Linked DNA regions of Aggregicoccus sp. 17bor-14. The protein of the gene in region 1 interacts with the protein of each later gene in a pairwise test. Links are inferred from orthologs where the notes say so. Each region holds a gene or a part of one and is shown on either strand. Other genes may lie near its edges. The genes, in order: gyrA and gyrB.

Region 1 (6,910 bases):
TGGAACAGCCCGGGGAAGCCGCCGTAGTGGTCCAGGTGGCCGTGGCTGAGCACGGCGGCGTCGAGCAGCGCCGGGTCCACCTCCAGCATCGCGAGGTTGTTGGCGAGCACCTCGGGCGAGTAGCCGAAGTCCACCAGCACCCGCCGCACCTGCGCGCCCTTCTGCGACTCCGCGAGCAGGCTGAGCCCGAACTCCGCCATCATCGCATGCGCGGACATGCGCCCGTGGTCGAGCTTCCCGGTGATGCGCTCCACGCGCAGCCCCGGCAGCCGGGCGTCCTCGAGGAAGGGGCCGAAGGTGGCGTTGTCCACGAGCACCTGCAGGCTGAGCCGGTCCACCCGGGGCACGGCGAGCGCCGGCCGCGCTGCGTACGCCAGCGCCGAGGCCAGCGTGCCCTGCAGCAGCGCACGGCGGGAGAGACCAGCGGACTGAGGAGCGAGAGCCATCGCGCACCACCCTTGGGCCGCGGAAGGCGGCGCAGCGCACGCTACGCAGGGTGCGCAGGCGGGGGCACCTGCACTCCAGGCGCGGTGTCCGCTGCCGCCCCTTCGCGCCGCGCCCGGGCGGTGTACGGCCGACACGGAGCAGCGAGCCGTGCGATGGGGATCCCGGGATGCAAGCGCAGCACGGGCCGGCCGTACGCTACAGGCGGACGGTGAAACACAGCGTCCACTGACCTAAGGTCTCGCCCATGGCCCAGCGCTCCTCCCGTAAGCAGCCCGCGGCAAGAAAGTCCCCTGCGGCGCAGCCCGCCGCGAAGAAGACCGGCGCGGCTCGCGTCACTCCGAAGCCGGCCGCTGCGAAGCCTGCTCCTGCGAAGCGCGCCGCCGCGACGTCGCGCGGTGCTGCAACGACGACCCCCGTGAAGGCGACTGCGGCCGTGAAGCCCACGATGCCCCCCGCGCCCGCCGCGCGCCCCGGCGCCGCCCTGCCCCCCGTGGACGCGGAGCCCCTGCCTGCGCTGCCCGCCGGGGAGCAGGAGGCGCGCACGCTCCCCTTCGAGCTGGACCCGCGCAAGCTCGAGGAGGGCCTCAAGAGCCTGCAGGGCGAGCTGGTGCACTGGGCGAACAAGGGCCGCTACACGCGCGTGCGCTTCAAGTTCCGCGGCAAGCAGCTGCTGCCGGACCTGCCGCTCGCCGCGGTGGTGGCCGCAGAGGGGCTGACCTTCTACTGGGGCGGCATCCTGCGCGCGCTGCTCTTCAACGTGGCGGGCAAGAGCGTGCTCTCGGTGGAGCTGGTGAACGACGCGGACAAGCGCGTGCAGGCCGGCAAGGAGGCGCTGCTCTCCGGCGACGTGGACGTGGCGCTCGCGCGCTTCCGCGAGGCGCTCGCCATGGACCGCGACCATGCCGCGGCGCACCTGCAGCTGGGTGTCTGCTATCGGCTGCAGGGCCAGAAGGACCTGGCCATCGCGGCGCTGGAGAAGGCCCGCCAGAAGGACCCCGAGGGCGCCGTGGGAGCCGAGGCCGAACGCCTGCTCTCGGGGCTGCGCCGGGCCTCCTGAGCGGCCTGCCCGGGACCCCCTTCAGGACCCCCTCGCAGACCCCTGGACGGGCCCCTCCCGGGCCCCCGGGAGACCCCTTCCGGAGCCCTGGTTTTTGCCCCCTCTTTTCGCCCCTTTGGCAGGCCCGTCCGGAGCAGGCGGGCAGGCGCGCCAAAAAGGGGCGCTCTAGAGAGTTGACGCAGGGAAATCCGGGGGTTACGAAACCTCCTCCAACGGGTCGGTGATCGCCCAGCAGGCCGGTCCCGCACCCCATTCCGCCCTACCCAAGAGCTCATGGCCGACGACACCACTGACAAGCCGGCAGCGACCCCCGTGCCCCCGCCTCCGGGCAGCGCCGGGGAACTCATCCCCGTGAACATCGAAGACGAGATGCGCCGCTCGTATCTCGACTACTCGATGTCCGTCATCATCGGCCGCGCGCTGCCGGACGTGCGCGACGGCCTCAAGCCCGTTCACCGCCGCATCCTGTACGCGATGAACGACCTGGGGAACACGCACAACCGCGCCTACAAGAAGAGCGCGCGCGTGGTCGGCGACGTCATCGGCAAGTACCACCCGCACGGCGACACCGCGGTGTACGACGCGATGGTGCGCCTCGCGCAGGAGTGGAGCCTTCGCTACCTGCTGGTGGACGGCCAGGGTAACTTCGGCAGCGTGGACGGCGATAGTCCCGCGGCCATGCGCTACACGGAAGTGCGCATGGACCGGCTCGCCGAGGAGCTGATCGCCGACCTCGACAAGCAGACGGTGGACTTCGGGCCCAACTACGACGACTCGCTCGAAGAGCCGCTCGTCATGCCCAGCAAGTTCCCGAACCTGCTCGTCAACGGGAGCAGCGGCATCGCGGTGGGCATGACCACGAACATCCCGCCCCACAACATGGGCGAGGTGATCGACGGCACGCTGCACCTCATCGACAACCCCAAGTGCACCATCCCGGAGCTGATGCAGTTCATCCCGGGCCCGGACTTCCCCACCGCCGCCTTCGTCACGGGCCGCGAGGGCATCCGCCGCGCCTACGAGACCGGCCGCGGGCAGATCACCCTGCGCGCGCGCACCGAGATCGAGACCTCCAAGAAGGGTGACCGCGAGGCGATCATCATCACGGAGATCCCCTACCAGGTGAACAAGGCGCGCCTCATCGAGAAGATCGCCGACCTGGTGCGCGAGAAGAAGCTCGAGGGCATCAGCGACATCCGCGACGAGAGCGACCGCCAGGGCATGCGCATCGTGGTGGAGCTCAAGCGCGACGCCATCAGCGGCGTGGTGCTCAACAACCTCTTCGCCAACACCCCGCTGGAGACGACCTTCGGCGCGGTGATGCTCGCCATCGACGGCGGCCAGCCGCGCACGCTCACGCTCAAGGAGATCCTCGAGCGCTTCGTGTCGCACCGCCGCGACGTGGTCACCCGCCGCAGCCGCTTCGAGCTGCGCAAGGCGGAGGCCCGCATGCACATCGTCGAGGGCCTGCTCGTCGCGCAGGACCTCATCGACCTGGTGGTGAGCCTCATCCGCGCCAGCCGCGACCCGGACGAGGCGCGCTGGGGCCTGATGAACATCCTCAACCCCGCGCTCTACGAGCACCCGAAGTTCGTGAACCTGCCGCGCATCGACTACGCGCAGGCGCGCGCGCAGATGGAGAAGCTGGTCTCGCGGGCGCGCGACGTGGAGCCCAACTACGCGGGCCTCGCGCACAAGTACGAGGGCGCGGGCTTCAGCGAGATCCAGGCGCAGAACATCCTCGACATGCGCCTGCAGCGCCTCACCGGCCTGCAGCGCGAGGAGCTGTTCAAGGAGCTCATCGACCTCATCCGCGAGATCATCCGGCTCAAGGACATCCTCGCCAACGAGAGCAGCCTGCTCAACGTCATCAAGGCCGAGCTGCGCGAGATCCGCGAGCGCTACGCGGACAAGCGCCGCACCGAGCTGGTGGGCGAGACGGACGAGCTCACCAGCGAGGACCTCATCGCCGAAGAGGACATGGTGGTGACGCTGAGCCACACCGGGTACGTGAAGCGCTCGGCGCTCACCGAGTACCGGGCGCAGAAGCGCGGCGGGCGCGGCAAGACGGGCGCCACCACGAAGGAAGACGACTTCGTCACCGACCTCTTCGTGGCCAGCACCCACGCGTACATCATGCCCATCACCACCAAGGGCAAGCTGTACTGGCTGAAAGTCCACCAGATCCCGGCGGCGGGGCGCGCCGCGCGCGGCAAGGCGATCGTGAACCTGGTGCAGCTGGGCCAGGACGAGAAGCTCGCGCAGGTGCTCGTCACGCGCGAGTTCACGGACAACCAGTTCGTGTTCTTCGTCACCAAGCGCGGCGTGGTGAAGCGCACCGACCTCACGGCGTTCTCCAACGTGCGCACCAGCGGCATCATCGCGCTGGGCATCGAGGAGGGTGACGAGCTGGTGGCGGTGAAGATCACCGACGGCACCAAGGACGTGCTGCTCTCCACCGCGAGCGGCATGAGCATCCGCTTCGCCGAGGAGGAGGTGCGCTCCATGGGCCGACAGGCCTACGGCGTGAAGGGCATCACCCTGGACGAGGGCGACGAGGTGGTGGGCGCGGACGTGGTGGAGAAGGGAACCACCATCCTCACCGTCACCGAGAACGGCTACGGCAAGCGCACGCTCGAGGAGGAGTACCGGGTGCAGGGCCGCGGCGGCAAGGGCATCATCGACATCAAGACCACCGAGCGGAACGGCAAGGTGGTGGGCCTCGTGCAGGTGCGCGACGAGGACGAGGTGATGCTCGTCACCAACGGCGGCATGCTCATCCGCATGAAGGCCAAGGAGATCTCGGTCATCGGCCGCAACACGCAGGGCGTGCGGCTCATCTCGCTCGAGAGCGAGGACGAGAAGGTGACCGGCATCTCCAAGCTGCCCGAGTCCAGCGCGGACGCCGAGGGCGAGGAGGGCAGCGGCGAGGAACTCCTCACGCCGGGCGCCGCGTCCGCCTCGGCCGATGAGGCCTCCCCGCTCGACGCCGTGCAGGCCGAGCCGGGCGACGAGCCCGAGCCCGGCGCCGAGGGCTGAGCGCGTCCTCCCTCTCCCCCTGGGAGAGGGAGCGCCGGCCGTGCAGGCGAGCCCCCCTCGCCTTGCGTGAGGCCCGGGAGCTGGACGACGCTCCCGGGCCTCCATGGCCGCCACCGCCCCCTCCTGTTCGAGCCACCCGGCGCCTGCCGGCTGGCGCTGCCCCCACTGCGAGCTGCCGCTGTGCGCGCGCTGCGTTGCCTCGAAGCAGGCGCAGACGGTGCGCTACGCGGTGTGCGTGCGCTGCGGCGGGGTGGCCGAGCCGCTGCAGCTGCTGCGCGCCGCACACCCCTACGCCGCTCGCCTGCGGCACGCGTGGCGCTACCCGCTCACGCGCGAGGGGCTGGTGGTGATGGCGCTCTCCGGGCTCGTCGTGTGGGTCATCTCGCACGCGGGGAACCTGGGCTCCGTGCTGGCGGTGGGCGTGGTGTGGTCCTACGTCTTCACGCTCATCCTGCGCAGCGCGCAGGGCGACGACAGCCTGGACCCGCCGGACTTCAGCGGCGTGCTGGACCTGGTGGGGCCGGCGGTGCGCGGGGTGCTCTCCAGCGCGGTGCTGTGGCTGCCCGCGCTGCTGTACCTGCTGCTCGCGGCGCCGGCCCCGCAGCGCGGTGCGACGCTCGAGTCGGCGGTTCCGGACGCGCGCGGCCAGGTCGAGCTGCCCTCCAGCGCGGACGTGGATCCGCTCGTGGACCAGCAGGTCGCGCGGGTGCGCGAGGCGAGCGAGCGCGCGCAGGCGCATGAGGACGCGGTCGACTCGACCCTCGAGGACGGCGAGGGCGACGAGGCCGCGCCGCCCACCCCGCGCGCACACGTGCCCGCGCCCCGGCCCACCGCCGCGCTGCAGGAGGCGCTGACGCCGCCCTCCGGGGTGTCCCTCGCCACGCGCGCGGTGCATGACCCCGTCGTCTGGCTCCTGGTGCTGCTGGGGCTGCTCTGGCTTCCGGCCTCGGTGGCGTCCGCCGCGGCCGGCACGCCGATGCTGCAGGTGCTCAACCCGCTGCAGGCCCTGCGCTTCGCGCGCTGCATCCCCCGCGACTACGCGCTCGCCGCGGCGGCCACCGCGCTCGTCCTGCTCGTGGGCGGCGGGGTGCAGCTGGTAGGCGCGGGGCTGGCGATGGTGCCCGTGGTGGGCGCCATCCTCGCCTGCGCGCTCGCCACCTATGCGCCGCTGGTGTTGGGGCGCGTGCTGGGCCTCTTGCTCTACGTGCGCGGCGCGGACCTGGGCCTGATGCGCCCCGAGGATGCGTACGAGGCGGTGACGCCCGTGGGCGAGCCGCAGGGGCAGCTGCCCGAGGCGCTCGCGCAGCCGGAGCACGTGCAGCGCCGCCGCGCGGCGGTGGAGCTGGACGCGGCGCAGGCCTCGCCGCCGCCCGCGGCCCCGCGCGCTCCCGCTCCGCCACGGGTGATGGGGGCGTCGGGCCTCGAGGCCGCGGCGTCCGGCGCGAGCACCGTGCTCGCGCAGGAGGGCGGCGCGGAGGTGGCGGCGCCGGTCTCGGCCGCGGAGGCGCTGCGGGCGGCGGTGAGCATGGGGGCGCTCGCGCGCGCGCTGCAGCTCTACCCCGAGGCCGTGCGCGAGCCGGCGGCCGCGCTGCCGGCGGACTGCCACTACGCGGTGGGGCGCCAGGCGGCGGTGCAGGGACAGTACCCGCTCGCGGTGCAGGCGCTGCGCGCGGCGTGCGCGGCCGAGCCCGCGGGACCGCTCGCGCCGCAGGCGCTGGTGATGATGGCGCGCGTGCTGGGCGAGCGCATGGGCGACGCAGCGGGCGCCCAGCGCGTCTACGCGCACGTGCTGCAGCACTACCCGGCGAGCGAGGCGGCCCGCTTCGCCAAGAGCCGCCTGGGCCCTTGAGCGCCCAGGGCAGGCAGGCAGGCGGCCCTACCGGGCACGCTGCAATGAGCGGGGCTGCCCGGACGTACAGGGGGGCATGAACGTCACCGGTCCGAGGGGCTTCGGCAGCAAGCTGTTCTCGTACGTCCGCGACCCGCACGTCGCGCTGTGGCGCAAGCTGGTCGGTGTGCTCGCGCTGCTCTACCTGCTCTCGCCGGTGGACGCGGTGCCGGACTTCATCCCGGTGCTGGGCTGGCTGGACGACCTCGGGGTGCTGAGCGCCGCGGCGCTCTTCATCGCCCGCGAGGTGAGCCGCTACGTGCCCGGTCCGCGCTCCACGCAGCAGAAGCAGGGCGCGGTGGAGGACGCCGAGTTCGAGGACGTGCCGCGGCCGGTGGGCTCGCGGCGGCGCGTCGTCTAGCCGCGGCGCCTACTTGCGCTTCTCGAAGTGCACGAAGTCCACGAGGAAGGTGGCGGCGAGCGTGAGCAGGCGCAGGGTGGGGTCCTGCAGCGCGGGCTCGTAGCGCACGCCGAAGCTG
Region 2 (6,699 bases), on another replicon or contig:
CCCCCTCGCGGTGCTGCACGTGGAGGACAGCGCGGACGACGTGCTGCTGCTCGAGCGCGAGCTGCGCCACGGCGGCTTCGCCATCGCGCGCAGCGCGCAGGTGGAGACGGAGCAGGCGCTGGAGGCGGCGCTCGCGCAGGGCCCCTGGGACGTGGTGCTCGCGGACTACACCATGCCGCACTACAGCGCCCCCGCCGCCCTGCAGCTGCTGCGGCGCCGCGGCCTGGACATCCCCTTCATCGTGGTGAGCGGCACGGTGGGGGAGCACGAGGGCGTGGAGATGATGCGCGCGGGCGCCAGCGACTACTTCGGCAAGCACTACCTCACCCGGCTGCCGGCCGCGGTGGAGCGCGAGCTGCAGGCGGCGCAGAGCCGGCGCGAGCGCGCGCGGGGCGAGCGCGACCGGGCGCTGCTCGCCAGCGCGAGCGAGCTGCTGGGGCGCTCGCTCGACTACGAGCGCACGCTCGAGCAGGTGGCGCGGCTCGCGGTGCCGGAGGTCGCGGACTGGTGCGCCGTCTTCCTGCCGGACGGCCACGGCGGCCTGCGCCTGGGCGTGGTGGCGCACCAGCTGCCGGGCCTCGAGGCGCAGGTGCAGCGCCTGAGCGAGGGGCTGCAGCTCAACCCCGCCGCGCGCGTCGGGCCCCTGCAGGTGGCGCGCACGGGCGAGCCCGAGCTCGTCACCCGCGCGAGCGCGGAGCGGCTCGCGCAGATCGCCCCGCCCGCGCTGAAGGAGGCGCTGGACGCGCTCGGCATCTGCACCGGCGTGCACGTGCCGCTCGCCTCCTCGCAGGGGGTGCTCGGGGTGCTCAGCCTGGTGGGCATGGGCGCGCGCGCGCCGATGGGCCCGCAGGACCTCGCGCTCGCGCAGGAGCTCGCCCGGCGCGCGAGCCTCGCGCTGCAGAACGCGCGCCTCTACCGCGAGGCGCAGGCCGCGGTGCACCTGCGCGAGGAGTTCCTGCAGGTGGCGGCGCACGAGCTGCGCACCCCGCTCACCACGCTGCGCCTGCAGCTCGGAAGGCTCGCGAGGTCCGAGGAGGTGCGCAGCGCGAGCCCCGCGCTCGGCGGAGGCCTCGAGCGCGCGCAGCGCCAGGTGGGGCGCCTCAGCACCCTGGTGGAGAGCCTGCTGGACGTGAGCCGCCTGGAGAGCGGCGCGCTGCAGCTGCACCGCGAGGAGGTGGACCTCGCGGAGCTGGTGCGCGAGGTGGCCGAGCGCTACGCGGACGAGGCGCGCGGGGCGGGCTGCCCGCTGCAGCTGGAGCTCGCGCCGGGGCTGGTGGGGCCCTGGGACCGGCTGCGGCTGGACCAGGCCGTGGCGGCGCTGGTGGCCAACGCCTTCAAGTTCGGCCCGGGCCACCCCGTTCAGCTCTCGACCGCGCGCGTGGGCGCCGCCGCGCAGCTGGTGGTGGAGGACCGGGGCATCGGGCTCGCGCCGGCGGACCTCGAGCGCATCTTCGAGCGCTTCGAGCGCGCGGTGAGCGAGCGGCACTACGGAGGCCTGGGCCTCGGGCTCTATCTCGCGCGCCGCTCGGTGCGCGCCCACGGCGGCGAGCTGCGCGCGGAGGCCCGTCCCGGCGCCGGCGCGCGCTTCGTGCTCGAGCTGCCGCTCGCCGCGCTCGAGGGCTTCTCGCCCTCCCCCGGCGGCTCGCGCAGTGGCTCTGGAGGTCTGCACTGATGGCCCGCTCCCTGATGGTCGTGGACGACGACGCGGACCTGCGCGAGACCCTGCAGGAGGTGCTGAGCGACGCGGGCTTCGAGGTGCAGGGCGCGCGCGACGGCGCCCACGCGCTCGAGCTGCTGCGCACGCGCGAGCGGCTGCCGGACCTGCTGCTGCTGGACATGATGATGCCGGTGATGGACGGGCGCAGCTTCCTGCGCGCCGCGCACGCGGACGCCACGTACGCCGGCCTCAAGGTGGTCATCTTCAGCGCCTCGGTGGACGTGGAGCGCACGGCGAAGGAGCTGGGCGCCTCCGGCTACCTGCGCAAGCCGGTGAGCGTGGAGGGGCTGCTGGACCTCGTGGAGCGGCAGCTCGTCGACAGGGCCTGAAGACCGGGCCTGAGGCTGCGCTGGCGCCGGGCGCGCGCCGGCAGTACCTCTAGCCCTACCGCATGGACGCCCGCTTCTTCGCCTACGACCCGCGCCGCACCCGGCTCCTCCTCTTCCTCGGCGCCTGTGCGCTCGCGGTGCTGTGCGCCGCCTCGCTCGCGGCGGCGCGCGCCGGCGGCGGCCGCCCGGCGCTCGTGCGCGCGGGCTTGAGCGCAGGCCTGCTCCTGCTCTTCCTCCTCGCGCGCTTCCGGCTGCGGCCGCGCGCGGGTTGGGGCGTGGTGCTGGCCACGCGCGGGGTGAGCGTGGCGCGCCCCTTCGCCGCCGAGCCGGTGGCGCTCGCGTGGGGGCAGATCGCGCGCGTGCGGCGCACCGGCCGTAGGGGCGGCGTGCTCGCGCTGTGGCTGCAGGGCGAGGGCGCGGAAGGGGCCGGAAGCGTGCGGGTGAGCCGCCAGCTCTTCGCGGACGCGGCCCACTTCGAGGCGCTCGCCCAGGCGCTCGAGGAGCGCGTCCCGACCCCGGCGTACGACGCCTGAAATGGCGGTCCGGAGGGCCCCCGCCGCGCCCGCCTGCCGGGCAGGCGGTCTGGAGCCTCTTTCCCGAATGTTTCTGCAGCTTTGCGCGGGCTCGTTAAGCTTGTCCGTTCTGTTGTGACCCCCGGCCTTCGGTGATAGTCAGGAGGGCCGTCAAAGCACCGTTTCCCAAGGACATTTTCGCATGGAAAAGACCCCCGCCACCGGCACCGCTGCGGCTGCACCCAACGTGCCCAACCCCGCGGAGTACGGGGCCGAGAGCATCACCAAGCTCGAGGGGCGCGAGGCGGTGCGCAAGCGCCCGGGCATGTACATCGGCGACACCATGACCTACGGGCTGCACAAGCTCGTGTACGAGGTCGTGGACAACTCGGTGGACGAGGCGCTCGCGGGCCACTGCACCGACATCGAGGTCGTCATCCACGTGGATGGCTCCCTGAGCGTGCAGGACAACGGCCGCGGCATCCCGGTGGGGCCGCACCCCGACCCCAAGTTCAAGGAGAAGGACACGGTCGACGTGGTCCTCACCGAGCTGCACGCGGGGAGCAAGTTCGGCAACGGCGCGTACAAGGTCTCCGGCGGCCTGCACGGCGTGGGCGTGACCTGCGTGAACTTCCTCAGCGAGTGGATGAAGGTGCGCATCCAGCGCAACGGCCGCGTGTACGAGCAGGCCTACGAGCGCGGCATCCCCCCCGGCAAGGTGCAGGAGGTGGGCGTCACCGACAAGCGCGGGACCTTCATCCACTTCAAGCCCGACACCCAGGTGATGGAGACGGTCGACTTCAACTTCGACACGCTCAGCCAGCGCCTGCGCGAGCTCGCGTTCCTGAATGCGGGGCTGCACATCGTCGTGCGCGACGAGCGGACGAACAAGGAGCACGACTTCAAGTTCGACGGCGGCATCGTCTCGTTCGTGGAGTACCTGAACAAGGCGAAGCAGGCGCTGCACGAGCGGCCCATCTACATCCAGGCCGAGAAGGACGGCGTCTCGCTCGAGATCGCCATGCAGTGGAACGACGGCTACGACGAGCGCATCTACACCTTCGCCAACAACATCAACACCCACGAGGGCGGCAGCCACCTGTCCGGCTTCAAGTCCGCCCTCACCCGCACGCTCAACAGCTACGCGGAGAAGGGCGGGCTCTGGAAGGACCTCAAGGAGACCCCCACGGGTGAGGACGCGCGCGAGGGGCTCGCCGCCGTCATCAGCGTGAAGATCCCGAACCCCCAGTTCGAGGGCCAGACCAAGACCAAGCTGGGCAACAGCGAGGTGAAGGGCCTGGTGGAGCAGATGGTGAACGACCAGCTCGCGACCTTCCTCGAGGAGACGCCGCTCATCGCCAAGAAGGTGGTGGCGAAGATCGGCGACGCGTGCCGCGCCCGCATGGCGGCGCGCAAGGCGCGCGAGACCGTGCGCCGCAAGGGCATCCTCGAGGGCGGCGGCCTGCCCGGAAAGCTCGCGGACTGCCAGAGCCGCGACCCCAGCGAGAGCGAGCTCTACATCGTCGAGGGTGACTCGGCAGGTGGCTCCGCGAAGCAGGGCCGCGACCGGCGCAACCAGGCGATCCTCCCGCTGCGCGGCAAGATCCTCAACGTGGAGAAGGCCCGCTTCGAGAAGATGCTCACCAGCGCGGAGATCGTGACGCTGATCACGGCGCTGGGCACGGGCATCGGGCGCGAGGACTACAACCCGGAGAAGGCGCGCTACCACCGCATCATCCTGATGACGGACGCAGACGTGGACGGCAGCCACATCCGCACGCTGCTGCTCACCTTCTTCTACCGGCAGATGCCGGAGCTCATCCAGAACGGCTACCTCTACATCGCGCAGCCGCCGCTCTACAAAGTCACGCGCAACAAGAAGGACATGTACGTGAAGGACGAGCGCGGCCTGAACGAGTACCTGCTGCGCATCGCCGCGCAGCACTCCACCGTGAGCACGCCGCTGGGCGAGGTCACGGGGGATGCGCTCAAGGAGCTCTTGCAGAAGGTCATCACCTACGAGGAGCGGCTGGAGAAGTTCGCCCAGCGGCGCGACCCGCGCGTCATCGACGCGCTGGTGCAGAGCGCCCGCATCGACGCCGCCACGCTCGCGGACACCGAGGCGCTCAACGCCGAGGTGGAGAAGATGCACGCCTACTTCGCCGCGCACTACCCGGACGTGCTCGCCCAGCTCAAGGTGTTCCGCAAGGACGACCCCGAGCACCAGGCGAAGAAGCTCGTGCTGCGCACCGAGGTCGGCGGCGTGCTGCGCGAAACCGTGCTCGACCACGCCTTCCTCGCGAGCCCCGAGTACGGCGAGCTCAAGGCGCTGCGCGACGCGTTCCGCGGCCTCGGCCTGCCGCCCTACACCGTGAAGCTCGAGGGCGGCGACGTGGTGTGCACCACGGTGCAGCAGGTGCTCGCGGCGGTGCGCAAGGACGCGCAGCGCGGCCTGGGCATCCAGCGCTACAAGGGTCTGGGCGAGATGAACCCCGAGCAGCTGTGGGAGACCACCATGGACCCCGCGCGCCGCACCCTCCTGCAGGTGCGCGTGGAGGACGCGGTGGAGAGCGACGAGATCTTCAGCCTGCTCATGGGCGAGGCCGTGGAGCCCCGCCGCGAGTTCATCGAGAAGAACGCGCTCGACGTGCAGAACCTCGACATCTGAGGCGCTAGTGCGCCGCCGCGGCCGCCTCTTCGGCCGCGGCGCCCGCCGCCGCGCCGCCCAGCGCGAGCGTGCGCTGCAGCAGCCGGGTGTGGCGCTGCAGGTACAGCTCGCGGGCGCGGTGCCAGGCCTGCGAGTCGGCGGCGAGGCGGCCCAGCTGCTCGAGCCCCTCCCACGCGGCGCGCAGGTCCTCGCGCAGGGAGTCCAGCTCCGCGCGCGTCGCCTGCCAGCTGTTGGCCTCGCTGCCGGGGGTGCCCAGCTCCAGCCGGTCGATCTCCGCCTCGAGGTAGCGCAGGTCCTGCGCCTGGCGCTGGGTGTACTGCGCGTGTAGCTGGGTGAGCTGAGTCTGCTCCACGGTGTGGCTCCCTGGGCGCGCACGGGTGGCCTGGCGCTGCGCGGCGCGTCCCCACTGCGGAGGAGCATGGGTCCTCACGCCCCTTCGTGCATGGGACCCGGGTCGGACTCCCGGCCGGCGGGTGAGCTGCTGGACGCTTCAGGCGTAGCGCACGCGCTCGGCGGGCAGCAGGCGCTGTGCGCTGTGAGACAGGGCCTCGAGTGCGCGCTCGAAGTCGCGGCGGGTCCGGGCCCACTCCCGGTCCTCGCTGCGCAGCATCCGCTCCAGCAGCCGCCAGGTGGCGTGCAGCTCGCAGCGCAGCCACGCGAGCGACAGCCCCAGCGCGGCGCTCGGGTGGGGCGAGCGCGCCACCTCCGCCTCGGCGCGCGCGTAGCCGTCCTCGAGCGCGCGCAGGTGGGCCTCGGCGCGGAAGGCGAGGTCCTGGCGCAGCAGCTGCAGCCGCTCGTGCACCTCCAGCCGCGCGCGCAGGAGCGCCGAGCGCGCCCCTTCCGCGTGCGCGTGCAGGGAGTCCTCGGGGGTGAAGGGCTGGCCCGCGGCGCGCCCGTCACGCCGGTGCAGCGCCTGCACCCAGCCCCCGAGCGCCTCCCAGCGGGCGCGCGCCCAGGCGAGCTCGGGTACGTCCTCTGCCCCGCCGGCGAGCTGCAGCGAGCGCTCCAGCTCCGCCAGCTCGTCGTCGGCCGCCCTCAGCTCCGCCTCCAGGCGCCCGACGTAGCCCGTCTCTGCTGCCCCTGTGCTGTGCCGTAGCTCGCCCATGGCCACGTGCCCTCGCCGCACGCCCCCGCCCGCCTCCTCTAGAGATGGGAAGGGGCGCGCGCCGGGCCCATGGCACCCTGGTCTCACGCGCGGTGCAGCATCGCGAGAGGCGGCCAGTCGGTGGCGCGGGAGGGCGCTCGACTGGCGCCCCGCCCGCTACGGCGCGCGCTCGCCGCCCTCCGTGCGGCGCCGGCGCCGCAGCGCCCGCAGCGCGAGCAGGAGCAGCGGCGAGGCGAGTCCCGGAGCGCTCGCCTCGCTGCAGCCGCAGCCCTGCGCCTCCACCCGCGCGCTGCGCACCTCCTGCGCGAGCGGCGCGGAGGTGCTGGGCAGGTAGCGCTCCGCGCCCGCGTAGGCGGCCACGAGCGAGT

What was found.
Region 2: the proteins of gyrA (region 1) and gyrB interact in binary tests that used the Escherichia coli proteins (3 or more experiments, as listed by UniProt). The link is inferred for Aggregicoccus sp. 17bor-14 from one-to-one orthologs.

The regions. Positions count from the first base shown.
Region 1 is NZ_VJZZ01000005.1:332,008-338,917, reverse strand. What follows is about bases 1,452-4,743. They hold gyrA (DNA gyrase subunit A), read left to right. Parts: upstream 1,452-1,777; coding sequence 1,778-4,543; downstream 4,544-4,743. Other genes in these bases: FGE12_RS12410 (hypothetical protein), read left to right, coding at 4,647-4,743; FGE12_RS12420 (tetratricopeptide repeat protein), read left to right, coding at 1,452-1,504. Outside these bases: FGE12_RS12425 (MBL fold metallo-hydrolase), read right to left, coding at 1-446; more of FGE12_RS12420, read left to right, coding at 863-1,451; more of FGE12_RS12410, read left to right, coding at 4,744-6,392; FGE12_RS12405 (YkvA family protein), read left to right, coding at 6,469-6,792; FGE12_RS12400 (phospholipid scramblase-related protein), read right to left, coding at 6,802-6,910. UniProt on the Escherichia coli protein: A type II topoisomerase that negatively supercoils closed circular double-stranded (ds) DNA in an ATP-dependent manner to maintain chromosomes in an underwound state.
Region 2 is NZ_VJZZ01000013.1:41,545-48,243, reverse strand. Bases 2,413-5,493 are described here. They hold gyrB (DNA topoisomerase (ATP-hydrolyzing) subunit B), read left to right. Parts: upstream 2,413-2,760; coding sequence 2,761-5,226; downstream 5,227-5,493. Other genes in these bases: FGE12_RS22725 (hypothetical protein), read right to left, coding at 5,231-5,493; FGE12_RS22735 (hypothetical protein), read left to right, coding at 2,413-2,579. Also shown: FGE12_RS22745 (ATP-binding protein), read left to right, coding at 1-1,672; FGE12_RS22740 (response regulator), read left to right, coding at 1,672-2,046; more of FGE12_RS22735, read left to right, coding at 2,109-2,412; more of FGE12_RS22725, read right to left, coding at 5,494-5,578; FGE12_RS22720 (hypothetical protein), read right to left, coding at 5,717-6,352; FGE12_RS22715 (Ig-like domain-containing protein), read right to left, coding at 6,488-6,699. UniProt on the Escherichia coli protein: DNA gyrase negatively supercoils closed circular double-stranded DNA in an ATP-dependent manner to maintain chromosomes in an underwound state.